2 regions of the Streptococcus iners subsp. hyiners genome follow, and region 2 is predicted to be linked to the other one. Evidence: predicted binding sites of a transcription regulator. Region 2 holds the regulator's gene; the other holds the start of a gene.
What was found. Region 2 encodes CtsR, which represses protease genes until heat stress. Its sites were predicted from a motif close to TTGGTCAAAAAAGGTCAAANA; they were not measured.

Region 1: PW220_RS03290 (ATP-dependent Clp protease proteolytic subunit) is a predicted target of CtsR. The motif match lies at 4,976-4,996, and genes of this name have one in related genera.

What each region holds. Positions count from the first base shown of each region.
Region 1 is NZ_CP118734.1:633,241-644,376, forward strand. It holds gene PW220_RS03270 (carbohydrate ABC transporter permease) at 1-741, shown strand, start outside; gene gtfA (sucrose phosphorylase) at 811-2,259, shown strand; gene PW220_RS03280 (glycoside hydrolase family 13 protein) at 2,333-3,949, shown strand; gene upp (uracil phosphoribosyltransferase) at 4,031-4,660, shown strand; gene PW220_RS03290 (ATP-dependent Clp protease proteolytic subunit) at 5,045-5,635, shown strand; gene PW220_RS03295 (DUF2129 domain-containing protein) at 5,745-6,011, shown strand; gene PW220_RS03300 (ABC transporter substrate-binding protein) at 6,163-7,332, shown strand; gene PW220_RS03305 (branched-chain amino acid ABC transporter permease) at 7,495-8,382, shown strand; gene PW220_RS03310 (branched-chain amino acid ABC transporter permease) at 8,385-9,332, shown strand; gene PW220_RS03315 (ABC transporter ATP-binding protein) at 9,332-10,096, shown strand; gene PW220_RS03320 (ABC transporter ATP-binding protein) at 10,096-10,806, shown strand.
Region 2 is NZ_CP118734.1:1,842,880-1,854,015, forward strand. It holds gene PW220_RS09195 (DeoR/GlpR family DNA-binding transcription regulator) at 1-664, shown strand, start outside; gene hslO (Hsp33 family molecular chaperone HslO) at 721-1,587, shown strand; gene dusB (tRNA dihydrouridine synthase DusB) at 1,580-2,584, shown strand; gene PW220_RS09210 (adenylyltransferase/cytidyltransferase family protein) at 2,681-3,172, opposite strand; gene PW220_RS09215 (ATP-dependent Clp protease ATP-binding subunit) at 3,267-5,723, opposite strand; gene PW220_RS09220 (CtsR family transcriptional regulator) at 5,728-6,186, opposite strand; gene PW220_RS09225 (DUF6568 family protein) at 6,466-6,804, shown strand; gene PW220_RS09230 (GNAT family acetyltransferase) at 6,804-7,505, shown strand; gene tsf (translation elongation factor Ts) at 7,661-8,701, opposite strand; gene rpsB (30S ribosomal protein S2) at 8,857-9,633, opposite strand; gene PW220_RS09245 (DUF4767 domain-containing protein) at 9,819-10,811, opposite strand; gene PW220_RS09250 (DUF6287 domain-containing protein) at 10,831-11,136, opposite strand, start outside.

The sequences.
Region 1 (11,136 bases), 850 kb from region 2:
ATTAGCTCATTCAAACCAACCAAGGAAATCACGAGCAATTTCTTTGGTCTTCCTGAAAATTTCACCTTAAATAACTACGAACGTTTGTTTAATGATGGGATTGTACAATATTTTGGCAATTCAGCCTTGATTACGATTGTAGCTGTTGGCTTGATTCTACTTGTTATTCCAATGGCAGCTTTCGCCGTAGCCCGTCAAATGAAACGCCAGACAGTGTTTAACTTTATCTACTTTTTCTTGATTATCGGGATTTTCGTACCTTTTCAGGTTATTATGCTCCCAATGACAAAATTGATGTCAAGTCTTGGATTGAACAACATTGTCGGTCTGATTATCTTGTACTTAACCTATGCAGTTCCTCAGGCCCTCTTCCTCTATGTCGGCTATATTAAGACTATTGTACCTGAGGAAATGGATGAGGCGGCAGCTATTGATGGCTGTGATAAATTTACTATGTACTGGAAAATCATTTTCCCACTCATGAAACCTATGCATGCAACCGTTTTGATTATCAATGCCCTCTGGGTCTGGAACGATTTCCTCTTGCCTTTACTAGTATTGAACCGTGATCAAAGCATGTGGACCTTGCCACTTTTTCAATACAATTACCAAGGTATGTATTTTAGTGACTATGGTCCATCATTTGCATCCTATGTGGTGGGAATTATCCCAATCTTATTGGTATACCTTGTCTTCCAGAAACATATTATTTCAGGTATGACAAGTGGTTCTGTCAAATAATTAAAAAGGTTGGCTTGTTCAACCTTTTCTAAAAAATGAAAAAGAAAAGGCTTACAAAGGAGAATGTCGATGAAAATTAAAAACCAAGCTATGTTGATTACCTATTCTGATAGTTTAGGCAAGAATCTCAAGGATTTGAAAAAAGTTCTTGAGGGACCATTAAAGGATGTTGTGGGAGGTATTCACATTCTACCATTCTTCCCATCATCAGGTGACCGTGGGTTTGCACCAATGGATTATACAAAGGTGGACCCTGCATTTGGAGATTGGTCAGATATTGAAGCATTGAGCAAGGACTATTATCTGATGTTCGATTTTATGATCAATCATATTTCTGCAAAATCTCCTTATTTCCTTGATTTTCTTGAAAAGAAAGATGAATCAGCTTATGCGGATTTGTTTATTCGCTATAAAAACTTTTGGCCAAATGGTGAGCCAACGCAAGAAGATGTTGATTTAATCTATAAGCGTAAACCTCGTGCTCCATATCGTATTGCAACATTTGCTGATGGTAGTGAGGAGAAGGTATGGTGTACCTTTGATGAGCAACAGATTGACTTAGATGTGACAACAGAGACAACCCGTCGTTTCATCCAAGAAAATCTGGAACAGTTGGCAGAACATGGTGCTTCGATCATTCGTTTGGACGCCTTTGCTTATGCCAATAAAAAAATCGGAACCAACTGTTTCTTTGTGGAACCTGATATTTGGGAAATGCTCCATTTTCCACGTCAGTTATTGGCTCCAAAAGATGTGGAAATCTTGCCTGAAATTCATGAACACTACACCATTCAGCAAAAAATTGCGGAACAGGATTATTATGTTTATGACTTTGCCTTGCCAATGCTGGTTCTCCACGCTTTGTATTCAGGTCATGTCAATCGCCTGGTTCACTGGATGGAGATTTGCCCTCGCAAGCAATTTACAACCCTAGATACACATGATGGAATCGGTGTTGTAGATGTTAAGGATTTGCTGACGGATGAGGAGACAGAGGAAACGCGTGAAGCCTTGTATGCACAAGGTGCCAATGTCAAGAAAATTTATAGCACTGAAGCTTACAATAATTTGGATATTTATCAGATTAACTGTACTTATTATTCTGCCCTCGGCAATAACGATCAAGCTTACCTATTAGCGCGTGTTCTCCAATGTTTTGCACCAGGTATTCCACAAATTTACTATGTTGGTTTGCTAGCAGGCGAAAATGATATTGAACTTTTGGAATCAAGCAAGGAAGGCCGCAATATCAATCGCCATTACTATGAGTTGGAAGAAATTGAGCAGGAAGTGCAACGGCCAGTTGTACAATCCTTGTTCAAACTCCTTAAATTCCGCAATACAAGTCCAGCTTTCGACGGAGAGTTCTCCGTTAAGATGTTGGATGAAACAAGTATGGAAATTTTCTGGAATAATCAAGATGCAGGAGTATCTGCCCGTCTAACAGCTAACCTAAAAGAAAAATCCTTTGAAATTGTTGAAATAGAAGAGGGCAAAATGACCACAATTGAGTTATAATATGATTATATAGAAACAGGGGGGATTCCCCTTTTTCTTGCGTAAATAAGATTGTACAGAAAGGATCAATCAAATGCCAGAAATACAAAAAACAGATTGGTGGAAGAAGTCCGTCATTTACCAAATTTATCCTCGTAGTTTTCAAGATTCAAATGGAGATGGAGTAGGGGATATTCGAGGGATTATCAGCCGATTAGATTATCTTTACGAACTAGGTATTGATGCAATTTGGCTCAGTCCTGTTTATCAGTCCCCCATGGATGACAATGGTTACGACATCAGTGACTACCAAGGAATTGCTCCAGAATTTGGGACCATGGAAGATATGGAAGAGTTGATTGCAGAAGGCCATAAACGCAATATCAAAATTATCATGGATTTGGTGCTCAATCATACCTCGGATGAACATTTTTGGTTTCAAGAAGCCCTCAAAGGACCAGATAATCCCTATTATGACTATTATATTTGGGCTGACGAGCCGAATGGATTACGCTCGACCTTCTCAGGCTCTGCGTGGGAATACGTTCCACATCTGAACAAATACTATCTCCACCAATTCTCTGTTAAGCAACCGGACTTGAACTGGAAAAATTCTGCTCTGAAACAAGAAATCTGGGATATGATCAATTTTTGGATTGAAAAAGGTGTCGGCGGTTTCAGGCTAGATGTGATTGATTTGATTGGAAAAGAACCGGAAAAATTAATTACAGCCGATGGACCGACTCTCCATCCTCTTATTCAGGAATTAAATGAGAAAACCTTTGGTGCATACGACTTAGTGACTGTTGGGGAAACCTGGAGTGCCAATCCAGAAAATGCTCAGTTATATTCGCATCCTGATCGAAAAGAATTTTCGATGATTTTCCAATTTGAACATGTAGGACTTGATCAGCAGGAAGGAAAAGAAAAGTGGGATTTGGCACCGCTTGATCCAGCTCGTTTGCATAATGTTCTATCCAAATGGCAGACTGAACTGGTTGGTAAAGGCTGGAACTCGCTTTTCTGGAATAATCATGATTTACCTCGTGCCATTTCTCGCTTCGGTGATGATCGACCTGCATTTCGTGAACTAAGTGGTAAAATGTTGGCTATTTATCTTCATTTTATGTCAGGGACACCTTATATCTACCAAGGTGAGGAAATCGGTATGATTAATACACCGATTATGGATATTAGCCAAGTGGACGATATTGAAACACGTCGCATGTATGCAGAAAGAATGGAGAAGGGCTATAGTAAGGAAGAACTGATAACATCCATTAATGCTAAAGGCCGAGACAATGCTCGTCGTCCAATGCAATGGACAGCAGAAGAAGGTGCAGGTTTCAGTACAGGTCAAGCCTGGCTGGCTTTAGGAGATACAGTCAAAGACATCAACGTTGAAAAAGCACTTGCAGACAAACAATCGCTTTTCTATACCTATCAAAAATTAATCGCTCTTCGGAAAGAATATCCTTGTATGTCTGAAGGAAAATATGAAGTGATTGAGACAGGGAACGACTTGGTAATGGCTTATCGTAAATATGATGAAAAGGATGATTTCATTATTTTAGTCAATTTCACAAGTGAAGAGCAAGCGTACGAGTTATCACTTGAGGACTATTCCTTGTTTATGCATAATTACGATAATAAAGTAATTTTTGATAAGTCTGTATTAAGACCTTACGAAGCAATTGTTTTCAAAAAATAAGCTGTACTTCTTTTCTTTTCCCAAGCAATTTTCCGATTTTTTTGGTAAAATAGAAAAAACAAAAAAGAGAGGTTTATCATCATGGGGAAATTCCAAGTCATTTCACACCCGCTCATTCAGCATAAGTTGTCAATCCTTCGTCGTACATCGACTTCTACAAAGGATTTTCGTGAGTTGGTAAATGAGATTGCCATGCTTATGGGTTACGAAGTTTTGCGTGACTTACCATTAGAAGATGTGGAAATTGAAACACCAATTACTAAGACGGTTCAAAAGCAAATTGCTGGTAAGAAATTGGCCATTGTACCAATCCTTCGTGCAGGTGTTGGGATGGTCGATGGTTTGCTTAGCCTTGTACCAGCTGCAAAGGTTGGGCATATCGGTATGTACCGTGATGAAGAAACCCTTCAACCAGTTGAATACCTTGTGAAATTGCCAGAAGACATTGACCAACGCCATATTTTTGTAGTTGATCCAATGCTTGCGACTGGTGGTTCAGCTATCTTAGCTGTTGAATCCTTGAAAAAGCGTGGCGCTTCAAATATCAAATTTGTCGCCCTTGTTTCAGCTCCAGAAGGTGTCAAAGCACTTCAAGAAGCTCATCCAGATATCGACATCTACACTGCGGCCTTGGATGAAAAACTCAATGAAAAAGGCTATATCGTTCCAGGTCTTGGCGATGCTGGGGACCGTTTGTTCGGTACAAAATAATGATACTAGAGGCTGGGCTCAAGCCCAACCTCGCTTCTCAGGGTTCGTGTCAACATCTCAGCGCAGTGGTTGATTGGCAGATTTGTTCGTGTTTTACACTCCAAATCTGACCTATACGGCTGTTGCGAACAGTGTTCGCTTCATTTCCAACCTCCAAAGGTTCCCTGAACCTTTGGAGCTATGCGAGGATGGGAGTAAAATAGTCCAGTGGACTGTTTTAGCCCGAACCTACTGTTTGGAAGTGAGGGGAACTCTTTTTGACTTAGTCGAGTTCTTTCCCACTCCCTTTTTTCATCTATCTGAAAACGTGGTTTTTATTTGACCAATGTTGACTAATTCTATATAATGGGTTCATACTTGTTATTGAAATGAAGGAGGATTCGTATGATTCCAGTAGTTATTGAACAAACCAGTCGTGGAGAGCGTTCGTATGATATTTATTCGCGTTTGCTCAAAGACCGTATTATCATGTTGACAGGACCAGTTGAAGACAACATGGCAAACTCTATCATTGCCCAGTTGCTATTCCTTGATGCTCAAGATCCTACAAAGGATATTTACCTTTATGTAAATACCCCTGGTGGTTCTGTGTCAGCAGGTCTTGCTATTGTTGATACCATGAACTTTATCAAGGCTGATGTGCAAACCATCGTTATGGGGACAGCAGCTAGCATGGGTACAATTATCGCTTCGAGCGGTGCCAAAGGCAAACGTTTCATGTTGCCAAATGCAGAATACATGATTCACCAGCCAATGGGTGGAACAGGTGGTGGTACACAGCAAACGGATATGGCCATTGCAGCGGAACACTTGCTTAAAACCCGTAACAAATTAGAAAAAATCTTGGCTGATAATTCAGGAAAAACAGTGAAACAAATCCACAAGGATGCAGAACGCGATTACTGGATGACTGCAGAAGAAACTCTTGCATACGGCTTCATTGACCAAATTATGGACAATACAAAAACAAAATAAGCGGATGAGGAGGCGTTTGAGCCTCCTTTTTCCATTCCATTAAGTTTGACCTTTTCATTTTCCTCTGAAAAAGGTATAATAAAACAAGAGAAGTTTTAGAGGAGAAATCATGTTTGAGAAGAGAGAACGGACCTGCCTGACTGTGTATTTGCATTACAATCGAGATGCTAGAAAGCTAAATCAGTACGGAGATATCCATTATCATTCAAAGAAATTGCGTTATGTTCTGATTTATTTGGATAAGGATCAGTCTGAGTTTATCATCCAAAAATTAAAAAAGGAAAAATTTGTTAAGAAGGTTCTTCCGTCCTATATAAAAGAGTTAGACCAGAATTTTGTTGGTAGCTTGTGGCGGGAAGAGGAACCAATTATTTAATGGTGAAATGAGTGAGTAGTCAAGGTTGGGTCTACTCGCTTTTTTGTGGAAAAATATTTTTTTAAAAATTTTTCTTTTTTTGTTGACAATTTTCTGATAATTCAGTATATTAGATACATCGCAAAATTTAAGAAAGATTTAAGGAGTTTTCATGAAAACAAGAAAATTTGCAGTAGCACTTGCTACCTTTGCCTCAGCAGCCCTACTTGCTGCCTGTGGTACCGTTTCATCAACAAATAGCTCAGCACAGGGTGCTGCTATCGGTGATACTTTCAAGATTGGTTATAACTTGGAGTTGTCAGGTGCCGTATCATCTTATGGTCAAAATGAAGAAAAAGGTGCAAACCTTGCTGTCAAAGAAATCAATGCAGCTGGTGGTATCGGTGGTAAGCAGATTGAAGTTATCACTAAAGATAACAAATCTGAAACTGCAGAAGCGGCAACAGTTGCAACTAGCTTGGCAAGTGAAGGAGCAAATATTGTAATTGGTCCTGCAACATCTGGTGCAGCAGCAGCTTCTATTCCTGCTTTGACGTCAGCAGGTGTTCCAATGATTACACCTTCTGGTACACAAACAAACTTGGTTGTAAATGACAAAGGTGAAGTACAAGACTACTTCTTCCGTGCAACCTTTACAGATGGATACCAAGGTCAAGTAATGGCTAAGTATGCGACAGAAAACTTGTCAGCTAAGAAGGTTGTTCTTTACTATGACAACTCTTCTGACTATGGTAAGGGTGTAGCAGAAGCCTTCAAGAAAGCTTACGCAGGTGAGATTGTTTCTGAAATCACATTTGCTTCAGGCGATAAAGATTTCCAAGCAGCTTTGACTAAATTGAAAGATGCGGAGTTTGATGCTATTGTTATGCCAGGTTACTACAATGAAACTGGTACAATCGTTAAACAAGCACGTGGTCTAGGTATCACTCAACCAGTCCTTGGTTCAGATGGTTTCGACTCACCACAGTTCACTGAATTGGCAACTGCTTCAGCAGCAACAAACGTTTACTACCTTTCAGGTTATGTAACTTCAGCTAGTGATAAAGCGAAAGCTTTCAGCGAAGCTTATAAGAAAGAATACAACGAAGAGCCAAATATGTTTGCAGCCCTTGCTTATGACGCAGTTTACATGGCAGCAAAAGCAGCAGAAGGTGCAGCAGATTCAAAAGCTCTTAAAGACAACCTTGCAGCTTTGAAAGATTTCGAAGGTGTAACAGGTACTATGTCAGTTGATGCAGAGCATAATGTTGTGAAATCAGTTTACATTGTTGGTTTGACAGATGGAGAGCAGACATCAGTTGATACAATTTCAGCAGAATAATAAGCAAGTTAAAGAGGGAATTTCCCTCTTTTTCCCTTGAATTGACTAGCCTATTTTTAAAAGATTAAAAAATATAATAAAACTTGCCTATTTTCAGAAAATTTTGTATAATGTAACAATGCTTATTGAGCTTGAAAAATATTTAGAAAGATTGGTGAACCTATGCTTCAACAACTTGTCAATGGTTTGATTCTTGGTTCTGTATATGCCCTCTTGGCCCTTGGTTATACCATGGTGTACGGAATTATCAGACTGATTAACTTTGCCCACGGGGATCTCTATATGATGGGGGCTTTTATGGGTTATTTCCTTTTGAACAATTTAACCTTTATTGCAGATGGTAGCCTCCGTTTCTTTGTTGCCTTAGTCTTGGCAATGGTTGGAACAGCTACTCTTGGTGTGGTTATTGAATTCTTGGCCTATCGTCCATTGAGAAACTCAACCCGTATTGCGGCCTTGATTACAGCCATCGGTGTTTCCTTCTTCTTAGAATATGGAATGATTAAATTATTTTCAGCTGATGTAAAGGCCTTTCCACAGGCTATGGAGGCTGTGACCTTCAATCTTGGTCCAGTTTCAGTGACCAATATCCAGTTGATTATCCTAGGAGTAGCCTTGACCTTGATGGTTGCTCTGCAATTGATTGTAAAACGTACCAAGATGGGTAAAGCCATGCGTGCTGTTTCTGTGGATAGCGATGCGGCGCAATTGATGGGGATTAACGTAAACCGTACTATTAGCTTCACATTTGCGCTGGGTTCAGCACTTGCTGGTGCTGCAGGTGTTCTCCTTGGTCTTTACTACAACCAAATCGAGCCTTTGATGGGTATGACTCCTGGTTTGAAGGCCTTCGTAGCGGCGGTACTTGGTGGTATCGGTATTATTCCTGGTGCTGCTCTGGGTGGTTTCGTTATCGGTATTATTGAAACATTTACCTATGTGATTGGTTTGGATACCTTCCGTGATGCAATTGTGTATACAGTATTGATTGTCATCCTCTTGGTTCGTCCAAGTGGTATCCTTGGTAAGAACGTGAAAGAGAAGGTGTAACCATGAAGCAAAATCTTAAAGTGAATGCAATCTGGTTGGCTATCTTATTGGCTGGTTTTGGTCTTATTCAAGGCTTAGTTGCAGCTGGTATTCTCAACTTCTACTATATTCAGATTGTACAACAAATCGGAATTCAAATTATCCTAGCTGTGGGCCTAAACCTCATTGTTGGTTTCTCAGGTCAGTTTTCTCTAGGTCATGCTGGTTTCATGGCTATTGGTGCCTACGCAGTGGGTATTCTTGGCAAGATGATGCCAACTTATGGTGGCTTCGCTATCGCCTTGCTTGTCGGTATGTTGCTTGCGGGTGCTGTTGCACTCTTGGTTGGTCTGCCAACCCTTCGTTTGAAAGGTGACTACCTTGCCATTGCGACCCTTGGTGTTGCGGAGATTATCCGTATTTTGATTATCAATGGTGGTACTGTAACAAACGGTGCGGCTGGTATCATGTCTATTCCTCTCTTTACTAGCTGGCCTTTGGTTTACATTTTTGTGATTATCACAACTCTTGTAACGGTCAACTTCTTGCGTAGTCCTATGGGACGTGCAACTATTTCTGTTCGTGAAGATGAGATTGCAGCAGAATCAGTTGGTGTTAATCCGACCTTTGTTAAGGTATCTGCCTTTGTATTCGGTGCTATGACAGCGGCTATTGCAGGTGGTCTTCATGCAGGTTATGTAGGCACCATCGTTCCTAAAGACTTCGCTTTCATGACATCTGTTAACGTTTTGATCATCATCGTATTGGGCGGTTTGGGTTCTATCACAGGTACCTTTGTGGCAGCGATTGTACTTGGTATCTTGAACGTATTCCTCAAGAGCTACTCAGACATCGCCATGATTATCTACTCATTGGCCCTTATCCTCTTGATGATTTTCCGTCCAGGTGGTTTGTTGGGAACTAAGGAATTTAGCGTGGCAGCTCTGCTCAAGAAGAAGGAGGTTAAGTAATGGCATTGCTAGAAGTAAAAAATTTAACCAAAAACTTCGGTGGTTTGACTGCCGTTGGTGATGTGACCATGGAACTTCATGAGGGTGAATTGGTCGGTCTTATCGGTCCTAACGGTGCTGGTAAGACAACCCTTTTCAACCTTTTGACAGGTGTTTATGAGCCAAGTGAGGGAACAATCTCCCTTGCTGGCACTATTTTGAATGGTAAGGCTCCTTCTAAGATTGCCTCTCTTGGTCTTGGTCGTACCTTCCAAAACATCCGTTTGTTTAAAAACATGACAGTTTTGGAAAATGTCTTGATTGGTCTTGGTAATCATGGTAAGGCAGAAGTCTTGGCAAGTTTCCTTCGTTTGCCTGCCTTCTACAAAAATGAAGAAGATTTGAAAAACAAGGCGATTGACCTCTTGAAAATTTTCGATTTGGATGGCGATGCGGATACGCTGGCTAAGAACCTTCCTTACGGTCAACAACGTCGTTTGGAAATCGTTCGCGCCCTTGCGACCGATCCGAAAATTCTTTTCTTGGATGAGCCAGCGGCTGGTATGAACCCGCAGGAAACGGCAGAATTGACCCAACTCATCCGTAAAATTAAGGAAGAATTTGGTATCACCATTATCTTGATTGAACACGATATGAGCTTGGTCATGGAAGTTACTGAGCGTATCTATGTATTGGAATACGGTCGTCTGATTGCCCACGGTACTCCTGAAGAAATTCGCAATAACAAGCGTGTAATTGAAGCCTACCTTGGAGGTGAAGCATAATGGCAATGTTAGAAGTTAAAAATCTTTCTGTCAACTATGGCGTTATCGAAGCTGTAAAAGATGTCAGTTTCGAGGTCAACGAGGGAGAAGTTGTAACCTTAATTGGTGCCAATGGTGCTGGTAAAACCTCTATCCTTCGTACCATTTCGGGACTTGTTCGTCCATCAGCTGGAACGATTTCTTTCCTTGGAAATGAAATTCAAAAAGTTCCTGCCCGTAAAATCGTTGCGGACGGTTTGTCACAGGTTCCAGAAGGTCGCCATGTTTTCGCAGGCTTGACCGTTATGGAAAACTTAGAAATGGGTGCCTTCCTTCGCAACAACCGTGAAGAAAACCAAGCTAACTTGAAAAAAATCTTCGCACGTTTCCCACGTTTGGAAGAACGGAAGAACCAAGATGCCGCTACCCTTTCAGGTGGTGAGCAACAAATGCTTGCTATGGGACGGGCATTGATGAGCCAACCAAAGCTCTTGCTCCTTGATGAGCCGTCAATGGGCTTGGCGCCAATCTTCATTCAAGAAATTTTTGATATCATCCAAGATATCCAAAAACAAGGAACAACCGTTCTCTTGATCGAACAAAACGCCAACAAAGCACTTGCTATCGCAGACCGCGGCTATGTACTAGAAACAGGAAAAGTCGTCCTCTCAGGAACAGGAAAAGAACTCCTCGCCTCAGAAGAAGTTAAAAAAGCATATCTGGGTGGCTAAAAAGGTCCGGGGGACCTTTTTAGGTTGGAAATAGGAAAACCAGTAACGCAAGTTGCTGGTTTGTCCCCCGAGGCTGACGCCTCATTTTAGGTTGGAAATGAGAACCGCTGGTAAGCGGTTTTCTTTATAAATGGGTTACCCACGTTTTAAGTTGGAGATGAGAAACGCCGGCAGGCGTTTTTCTTTAAATCAAAATTGGGCTGTTTTAATCGGGAAATAGGAAAAACAGCAATGCATGTTGCTGGTTTGTCCGTAACCCTGACGGGTTGTTTTAGGTCGGAAATAGGGACCGTCGGCAGACGGTCTTTCCTTTTATTCATTTTTTGGACC
Region 2 (11,136 bases):
ACGTCGTGATTTGATTTTCCTTGAACAGCAAGGTTTTCTTAAACGACAGCATGGCGAGGTCATCTTAAATTCCTTCAACACGATTGAACTATCTCACACCATTCGAGAATCAGAAAATAGACTAGCTAAAAAAATGATTGCGGATATGGCAAAAGATTTTATAGGCCCAGGCATGTGTATCTATCTGGATTCTAGCACCACTGTTTACGAACTCTGTAACTTCCTCACAAAAATTGATAATTTAATTATTTTTACAAATGGACTGAACACTGCTCAACGTTTGTCAGAATTTGCTAATCCAACAATGAAAATCTTCATTACTGGTGGGGAAATCAAACATCACTCCGCTTCTGTTGTAAATCATGCCATCGAAAATACTTTGTTAGATCACTTCAGTGTTGACTTGGCTTTCTGCTCTGCGCGTGGTATAGATAAAGAGTTTGTTTATGAAGCATCTTTCAGTCAAGCCTTGGCTAAGAAAAGCGTCATTGATCGAGCAAAAGAGACCATCCTTCTCATAGATAGTTCCAAATTTCACCAGACAGGATTCTTCAAAATCAACAACCTCTCACAATACAAGGCTATTATTTCCGACCAACTGCCAGATGAGCTTATGCTGGAAGAAGCTGAAAAATCTGGCGTTGAGTGGTTATCTTATAAATAACCTTCTCAAAACCTCTCCCTTTCCTCATTTTCCCCACTTGTGCTATAATAATCCTTATGGATAAAATTATTAAGACACTATCAAAGAGCGGGCATTTTCGTGCCTTTGTGCTAGATAGCACAGAAACCGTGAAAACAGCCCAAGAAAAACACGATACTATGGCGTCGTCCACCGTTGCTCTGGGACGCACCCTCATTGCCAATCAGATTTTGGCTGCCAATGAAAAAGGCGACACCAAGATCACCCTGAAAATCTTGGCCAGCGGTGCTGTTGGGGCTATCATCTCCGTTGCTAATACCAAAGGTCAGGTCAAGGGCTACATTCAAAATCCAGACTTGGATTACAAACGGACCTCAACTGGCGAAGTCATCGTTGGACCTCTTGTAGGGAACGGACAATTCCTAGTTATCACAGACTACGGAACAGGTCACCCTTACAATTCCATGACACCATTGATTTCTGGTGAAATCGGTGAAGACTTTGCCTACTTCCTAACAGACAGCCAGCAAACACCATCTGCGGTGGGACTGAATGTCTTGTTGGACGAGGAAGACAAGGTCAAGGTAGCTGGCGGCTTCTTGTTGCAAGTTTTACCAGGTGCGACCGAGACTGAAATTGCTCGTTTCGAAAAACGCATCCAAGAAATGCCTCCCATTTCGAGCTTACTGGCTTCTGAAAACCATATAGAAGCTCTGCTATCCGCCATTTATGGCGACGACGACTTCAAACGCCTATCAGAAGAAGAAATCGGTTTTGTCTGCGACTGCTCTAAGGACCGCTTCCTCGATGCTCTGGCCAGTCTGCCAAAAGCGGACCTGCAAGAGATGAAAGACGAGGACAAGGGCGTGGACATCACCTGTCAATTCTGCCAGACCCACTACCACTTTGACGAAAACGATTTGGAGGAACTCATCAATGGCTAATCTCAATACCCCTTTCATGATTGGTGATGTGGAAATCCCCAATCGCTGCGTGCTGGCCCCAATGGCTGGCGTGACTAACTCGGCCTTCCGTACCATTGCCAAGGAAATGGGCGCAGGCCTAGTCGTTATGGAAATGATCTCTGAAAAAGGCCTTCTCTACAACAACGAGAAGACCCTTCATATGCTCCATATTGACGACAACGAATACCCTATGTCCATCCAACTTTTCGGTGGCGATGCCGAAGGGCTGAAACGGGCTGCCGACTTCATCCAGAAGAACACCAAGGCTAATATCGTAGATATCAACATGGGTTGCCCTGTCAACAAGGTCATCAAGAACGAGGCAGGTGCCAAGTGGCTCAAGGACCCCGACAAGATCTACCACATCATCAAGGAAGTGACCTCTGTCCTTGACATTCCTTTAACCGTTAAGATGCGGACCGGTTGGAACAATACCGACCTGGCGGTCGAAAACGCCCTGGCCGCAGAAAGTGGCGGTGTGGCTGCCCTGGCCATGCACGGACGGACCCGCGAGCAGATGTACACAGGAACCGTAGACCTGGAAACCTTAACCAAGGTGGCTGGCAGCCTGACCAAGATTCCCTTCATCGCAAACGGCGACATCCGCAATGTCGAAGATGCCCGCCATCGAATTGAGGAAGTCGGAGCCGATGCTGTCATGGTCGGCCGGACTGCTATGGGAAACCCATACATCTTCAACCAAATCAACCACTATCTTGAAACTGGAGAAGTCCTCCCCGACCTCTCCTTCGATGACAAACTCAATGTCGCCTTCGACCACCTGACCCGATTGACCAATCTCAAGGGCGAGTCAGTTGCCGTCCGCGAATTCCGTGGCCTTGCTCCCCACTATCTCCGTGGCTCAGCAGGGGCTGCCAAAATCCGTGGAGCCGTTGCCAAGGCAGAAACCATTGAGCAGGTCCAAGAGCTCTTTGACCAAGCACGAGAAGCCTATCAAGAACGGATTGCTAAATAAGATAAACAGGCAGGTTAAAACTCGCTAACAATGAAACAGAAAAAACGCATAAAACCAAGGTTATGACCTGATTTTATGCGTTTTTTCTATACTGTTTTACATGCTTTCCTTTCCAAAAAAGGAAAGAAAGGCAGGGGCAATGTAATCATGGTATTGTTGAGGATGTTCACGAATGAGAGTGGCTGAAATACCAAATTTTCTAGGACTATAATGAGCTTGATAGCCTCGCCTATGCAGTTCTTGGGCATATTCTTCCTCGGACACATAGAAGACTGGCACTTGATTTTCAGACAAGTCCAACAAACCAAGCAAGCGTTCTAGCCAAAGGTCCCAACCATCTGGATAGGCTGGCAAGTCGGTTTCATCAAGCGCACAAACACTCACCAACCTATCTTCCTTAAACTGCTCTTGAGCAAATTGAAATCGTTTGGTCAGATCTAAACCTATCCTATCTCCTCGATCCTTGTCATAGCCTGAAACCACCACATAAACCTGACCACAAGCCAACTTTGCTCGTTCAATCAAATCCAAATGCCCCTTGTGCATGGGGGCAAAGGTTCCGAAAACGACTGCTACGGTTTGTTTCATACCTTGCCTTTCTCATCCGAAACTATATGATTGCGGCAGATAAAGTCCTCACAATCTGCTTCTAAAAGCAGTCTTAGTTCGAGCATTTTTCCACCTATTTGACCACATCAAACTTGAGCTCTTCGCCCTTAACCCCAACTTTCAAGGTTGAACCAGTTGGTAACTCCCCACGGAGCAACATCTCTGCCAATGGATCTTCCAACTTGGTCTGCAAGAGTCTGCGAAGTGGGCGAGCCCCCATTTCTGGGTCGTAACCTTGTTTAGCCAACAACTTAAGGGCAGACGGCTGAAGTTTGAGAGTAATGTCTTTCTCAGCTGTTACCGCAAGCAAGGCTTTGACCATGACCTTGACAACATCCTGCATATGCCTTTCCGTTAGGCTATGGAAGACCACTTTTTCATCAATACGGTTGATAAATTCAGGACGGTAGGCCTTTTTCAATTCCTCAAAAATGCGTTTCTCCACTTCTTTGTGGTCCTTAGACAAATCAAGAGCCCCAAAACCAACTGTCTTATCATCACGAAGGGCTGTCGCTCCTAGGTTTGAGGTCATGATAATGATGGTATTGGAGAAATCAACCTTGCGTCCCTTACTGTCAGTCAAGACACCATCATCCAAGACCTGCAAGAGCACATTGAAAATATCTGGATGGGCTTTTTCAACCTCATCAAAAAGAAGAACAGAATAAGGTTTATTACGAACTTTTTCTGTTAATTCGCCACCTTCTTCATAGCCAACATAGCCTGGAGGGGCACCATTTAGACGGCTAGCTGCGAATTTCTCCATGTATTCAGACATGTCAAAGCGAATCAGAGCTGACTCGTCATCAAAGAGGACTTCTGCTAAGGCCTTAGCTAGCTCCGTTTTACCGACACCCGTCGGTCCCAAGAACATGAATGAACCAATCGGTCTGCGACCTGTCCGAATGCCTGACTGATTACGGCGGATGGCCCTGCTGACTGCAGAAATAGCTTCTTCCTGGCCAATGACACGCTGGTGTAATTCTGCTTCCAAATTCAAATACTTCTTGGCATCTGACTGGCTAAGCTTGGTCACAGGAATACCAGACAGACGACTGAGGGTTTCTAAGACATCTTCTTCCGTCACTTCCAAGTCATAGTTTTGACTGGATTTAGCTGCTTCTTTTGCTTGACGCAGTAGCTTGCTAACTGTCTTATACTTACCAGCCATCAAAGCCTTATCCAGACTGGTCAAACCAGATTCTGCCAATTCTCCCTGTCCCTTGGCACGATTTTGCACGGTTGCACTGGCTTCATCTAGCAAGTCGATTGCTGAATCTGGCAGGTTTTTACTGGTCAAATACCGCTTAGCGTAGGTCACAGCAGTTTCAACAGCCCTATCTCCAATACGGACCCTATGGTATTTCTCAAAAGTCCCTTTTAGACCAGACAAAATGGCAATGCCATCTTCCACAGTCGGCTCCTCAATCATCACCTTGGCAAAACGACGTACCAAGGCCGCATCTTTTTCGATATGCTTCTGATACTCCGCCTGAGTGGTCGCCCCAACCGTACGAAGGGTCCCACGAGCCAGGGCCGGCTTGAGGATATTGGCCGCATCCAGAGTCGAATCAATCCCTGAACCAGACCCCATAATCGTGTGCAGCTCATCGATGAAGAGTATCACCTGACCGTCTTCTTCAATGTCATTGATGATATTGTTCATCCGCTCTTCGAAGTCACCACGGAAACGAGTGCCCGCAATCACATTCATCAAGTCAAGTTCCAAAACCCGCATCTTAGATAGACTAACAGGCACATCACCTGAAGCGACACGTTGAGCCAAGCCCAAAGCAAGAGCCGTTTTTCCGACACCCGCATCACCGACTAGGACAGGGTTGTTTTTCGTCTTGCGGGAAAGGATTTGAATCATCCGCTCAATCTCGACATCACGGCCAATGACCGGTTCCATCTTGCCTTCTCGGGCCAGGGCAGTCAAATCTCGGGTATAGTCTTCCAAACCACCCGTTTGAGGTCCAGGAGGCATGCCCATCATCTGTCCCGCATTGACTGGCTTGGCTTTTCCGCCCTTCATCAAGCCACGAACAGCCTTCATATCTTCCTTGGTAAATCCTGCACGTTTTTCTAAGCTCTTGCGCAAATCTACAAAACGAATCTTGTCATCGGAATCTTCCAAATGAAAACCGACCTTGTCCAAAATCAGACTGGCAGTCGAACGTCTGTTCAGCAACATGGCTAGGAAAAGGTGTTCTGTTCCCAACTCCTTGGCCTTGACCACTTCCGCAATCTTTTTAGCTAAGCTTGCTGTTTCATCCAAACGTTTAGAAGACGGCAAGATACGAAAACTCTCCAAGTCTTCACGATAGACCTTCTCCGTCACGACAAAGGTCGCATGCTCATACTCTGAAATAGAAGCAGGATATTCTGCCAAGACTGCTCCAGCAACCGTATCGTGATTGATGACAAAGGCCAGGAGAATATGCCAGGTTTCCAAATACTCACAGGCATAGCGTTGGGCGACCAACTGGGCATCTTCAAACACCCTTTGTAAACCAGTTGAAATCTTCATGAATTTATTCCTCTTTCCTATCTAAGCGCCGCAAAACCTGGCGCATCATCCGAGCGCGAATACTATCTGCATCCTTGCCCAAGACCTCATCCGAACTCGTTGCCAAAAAGAGATTTCCCTCCCTTTCTGTCATCAATCCTTCATCAAACAACAACTGCAAAATATCTGCATAGACCGTAGCAGACAGCTGCTCGCCCATATTGTTTAATAAATCATGGACCAGTTCATGCTTGTCTGAAAAGGTAATACGCCCAATGCGGATGTAGCCACCGCCACCTCGCTTGCTTTCCACAATATAGCCACGACTGGCTGTAAAACGGGTTTTGATGACATAGTTTATCTGGCTGGGAACCACTTCAAACCGGCTGGCCAATTCGCTGCGGCGCAATTCTGCCACATTGACCTGGTCCAAGATGGCTTTGATATGCTCTTCGATATAATCTGATGTATTTTTCATCGCCATAGTATCGCCTCTTTCTTTGACTATCTTTGACCATTATACCCTAATTTGACAAATATTGAAAGAAAAAGCCCAGCCTTATCCGTAGCAGAATTTTGAAATCTCTCCTCAAATTTTCTATAATAGAAAGAAAAAGGAGAAAGGACTAGGGCTTCCGTATTTGGTTGAACTGAATACGGGCTAGGGACTGGACCAGAAAGAAAAACCAGAACAGGACGCTTGCATCGTCCTTCTATTACCTATTTTGTCTGTGTCCGCTTAAGGCCCTTTATATCTTACACCATGAACTTTCAAGATTACATTCAAGATTTTACAAATGTGACTGTGGAGCAGGCACAGAGCCTTCTAACTGCCAAAGACGGTGCTGTTCTCTTCATCGGACGTAGCACCTGCCCTTACTGCAACCGCTTCGCACCAAAACTCCACAAGGTAGCCCAAGACAAGCAAGTGACCGTCCACTTCCTCGACTCCAGCCAAGTCAGCCCTGAACTTCAGGCCCTCCGTGACCACTACCAAGTTCCTACCGTACCTGGTCTTCTCGTCGCTAAATCTACTGGTGTCCAAGTCCGCTGCGATTCCAGCATGACGGAAGAAGAGATTGCGGCGTTTATTCAAGGCTAATGCTAGACATTTCCTACCAAGCCAACACCTTCCGCATCTCTCATCACGGAAGACCAATCGGCAGCATCCATACCTACAGCAACCCCTACCACCAAGTCAATATCTATCTGCGACTGGATTTGGCCGATTTCGAATGCACCATAGCAAAGCAGCTCTTCCAGTCCCTACAGACTTTCTTAGAAGGTAAGCCTCTGCAGGTTATGCTCTCCTCTGCAGAGCAGGAAAGAATCCATTTCCTTACCGCAGCTGGCTTTGTCTGCAAGCGGAAATGCTATGAGTTCGAAGTGACCAAGCAAGACTACCTTGGTCAAACAACTACCACTAACATCATCACAGCTCGAAAAGGCACCGCACCTTATCAAATAGCCTGTCAGCAAATTTTTGACCACTATCAAACAGTCCACCAAGACATCAATCCTTGGACTGCCAGTCAAGAAGAATTTGAAAAGGGCTTACCTGATCTGGTTTATACAGACTCAGCCAATTGTGCCTTCGTAGAAAACAATGAAATTGCCTATGTATGCGGAAAAGATGAACAAAGCCTTGGTTCCTTCATCCAAGCAGTTATTTGCCAACTATTTGAACAGTATGAGCAAATTAGCTTTGAGGCTGATGACTGCGATCCTATCGCCATGCATTTAGCTGACCAATTCCGACAACCAAACAAGCCTAGTTGGGACACTTATATCTTAAAAAGCTAGCAAAAAGCACCGACCACAAGGCCGGTGCTTTTTAAGGAGATTATGAAAAATATTTAGGATTGATACTAGTATAACTCACTCAACCTGTTCAAACATCCGCCCTAAGACCGATTTATCAAAAAAAGAACTCCTTTTCGGAAGTTCTTCGTTATATCTTATTTACCAAGAGCTGCTGCCATAGTAGCTGCAACTTCTGCTTCAAAGTCGTTTGAAGCTTTCTCGATACCTTCACCCACTTCGAAACGAGCAAATTCTACAACTGAAGCGTTTACTGAGTTCAAGTAAGCTTCAACTGTTTTGCTGTCGTCCATGATGTAAACTTGAGCAAGAAGTGTGTATGCTTGGTCAACTTGAGTGTTGTCAAGCATGAAGCGATCCATTTTACCTGGGATGATTTTGTCCCAGATTTTTTCTGGCTTGCCTTCTGCTGCCAATTCTGCTTTGATTGCTTCTTCAGCTGCTGCAATCACTTCGTCAGTCAATTGAGCTTTTGAACCGTATTGCAAGAGTGGCAATGCTGGTTTGTCAACCATTGCACGGCTTTCGTTGTCTTGTTCGATTTTGTGGTTGATTTGTGCCAACTCATCTTTAACGAATTGCTCATCCAACTCAGTGTAAGAAAGAACAGTTGGTTTCATCGCAGCGATGTGCATTGAGATTTGTTTAGCAAGAGTTTCGTCACCACCGTCGATTACTGAGATAACACCGATACGTCCGCCATTGTGTTGGTAAGCACCAAATGCTTGAGCATCTGTTTTTTCAACCAAAGCAAAGCGACGGAATGAGATTTTCTCACCGATTGTTGCAGTTGCGTTTACGTATGCTTCTTCAAGAGTTTCACCTGAAGGCATTGTCAATTTAAGAGCTGCTTCGTTGTCAGCTGGTTTACCTTCTGCAATTACTTTAGCAGTAGTGTTTACCAATTCAACGAATTGAGCGTTTTTCGCAACGAAGTCTGTTTCAGCGTTAACTTCAACAACTGCTGCTACATTACCATCAACGTAAACACCTGTCAAACCTTCAGCTGCTACACGGTCAGCTTTCTTAGCTGCCTTAGCCATACCTTTTTCGCGAAGCAATTCAATCGCTTTTTCGATATCACCTTCAGTTTCAACCAATGCTTTTTTCGCGTCCATAACGCCAGCACCTGATTTTTCACGCAATTCTTTAACGAGAGCTGCTGTAATTTCTGCCATGTCTATTCTCCTTGTTTGTATTTATAAAATAGAGGAGCGGGCTCAGCCCTGCCCCTCTAGGATTGTTTTTGTGTTTGATAAATGATGTAAAGTGTACTCAGACTAAAAAGCTAAAATTTAGATAAATCTAACGCTTTTTTTCACGTCCTCGTTACTTATTTTCCTTCTACAACTTCAACCAATTCTTCGATTGATTCTGTAGATGCTGGCTCAGCTGCCAATTCAGCTTCAACTGCTGCTACGCTGTCTTCACCTTGGTTACCTTCGATGATAGCGTCAGCCATTTTAGCTGTGATCAATTTAACAGCGCGGATAGCGTCGTCGTTAGCTGGGATGATAACATCGATATCATCTGGATCTGTGTTTGTGTCAACCATCGCTACAACTGGGATACCCAATTTCTTAGCTTCTTTAACAGCGATTTGCTCTTTGTGTGGGTCAACTACGAACATTACGTCTGGAATGCGTGGCATGTCAGCGATACCGCCCAAGAATTTTTCAAGACGAGCACGTTGTTTGTTCAACAATGCTACTTCTTTCTTAGGAAGCACATCGAAAGTTCCATCTTCTTCCATACGGTTGATTTCTTTCAAACGAGCGATACGTTTTTGGATTGTACCCCAGTTTGTAAGAGTTCCACCCAACCAACGGTGGTTGATGAAGTATTGACCAGCGCGGATAGCTTCGTCTTTAACAGCTTCAGCAGCTTGTTTTTTAGTACCTACGAACAAGATAACTGCGTCGTTTGCTGCAGCGTCACGGATGAATTCGTAAGCTTGGTCAGCCAATTTTACAGTTTGTTGCAAGTCGATAACGTGGATACCGTTACGCTCTGTGAAGATGTACTTAGCCATCTTAGGATTCCAGCGACGAGTTTGGTGACCGAAGTGTACACCAGCCTCAAGAAGTTGTTTCATTGAAATTACTGCCATGAGTATTTCTCCTTTTTGTTTTTTCTCCTCTCCCGAACTTCGACTTGCAGCCCAACCTTTCGGCAACAAGACCACAATTGGTCCGAGATGAGTATTTGTTGCACAGCAACTCTATTAGTATATCAGAATACCTGCCTATTTTCAAGCAAAATAGTAGAGAAATTCGTCAAAAATCGGCACTTTTTCTATTCAAAGTATGTTTCTGCAACAACAGAATAAGACCCTGCCACAACATCCATTCTTTCTAACTGTCCACTGGCATTTATTCTATAAAAACCAGCTGATGGAGCAACATTGGGATCTGTTCCCTGCATATTAGGGCTATTATGGTCTTCCCTTACCTCAACATAGACCAAGCCATCAGATGACTGAACATTGGTAACCACTTGGGCCAGAAAATCCGCTTTGGTAAAAGGAGCCCCGTAACGAGAAGCTGCATGTGCCTTGGCCCAATTAGCTGCCTGCTCGACGGTCAAATTCTTGGTGTCTACAGACGTATTAGGAACAGTTGCCGAGCTAGTTTCAGTTGCCACTGCTGAACTTTCACCGAGAACCAAGTTTTCAAAGAAGGCTTGTAATTCCTGGTTTTTAGTCGGTCGGAAATACAAACGCTTCTCTGGATTACCCTGATTTTGCTCAGTAATCCAAGCAATAACCTGACCATCCTTAATGGTAAAGAGATAGAGGTGGGCACTTGGGAATTTTGTATTTTCAATATCCGAATAAATCCCAACTACTGCTGTTTTCCCTGCCGCCACTTGTCCAGTTTCACTCCAAACGAGGTCAGGAGTTTCTCCTAGAAAATCAGGCGTCATTTGTTGCTCCGGGCCACTGAGAATACCTGAGGGCAAGGTCACACCAAAAAAGTTACCTTGACGACTGGGCCCATAAGATACATAGTATTGGGGAGGCGAGAAAGAAGGTCCCCACTGGTCAATCACAAACGTCCTCAATGCCTCTGCCTTGCCAGCATCCCAAGGACCGACCTGACTACTTGAACTACTTGATGTAGAGGTAGTTGTGGTTGATGTAGTGGAACTGGTGCTTGACAAGCTAGAGCTAGAGGATGAGCTAGATGAGGATGCCGGGGTTACTTCCTGCTTCTGCCCACCACAGGCAGCTAGTAAGCAGACACTGGCTCCCAAAAGTAAGCATGAAATAAATCTTTTCTTTTTCATTTTATCTCTCCCATTTTAACTAATCATCTACTCGATAAAAGACACCTTGGCTAAAGCTTTCTGTCGTTGCAACACTCTGGGTAGTAAAAATCCTATCCTTGCTAGTGTCCGTCTGATCGCTATGCCCTTCTAAAAATCCATAAGTATTCTGTACCCCTTTTGGAATCAGCAAAGTTGGTATGGTAGGTGAAGACATAGCATTTGGATTGGTAATTCCTGCTAAAAGAACTTCACCTTCAAACTTGGCATTTTGTACATCAACAAAGACGGTATTGCCCTCGCCATTTACAGCCACATTTCCTTGACTATCAATCTCAATCCGATC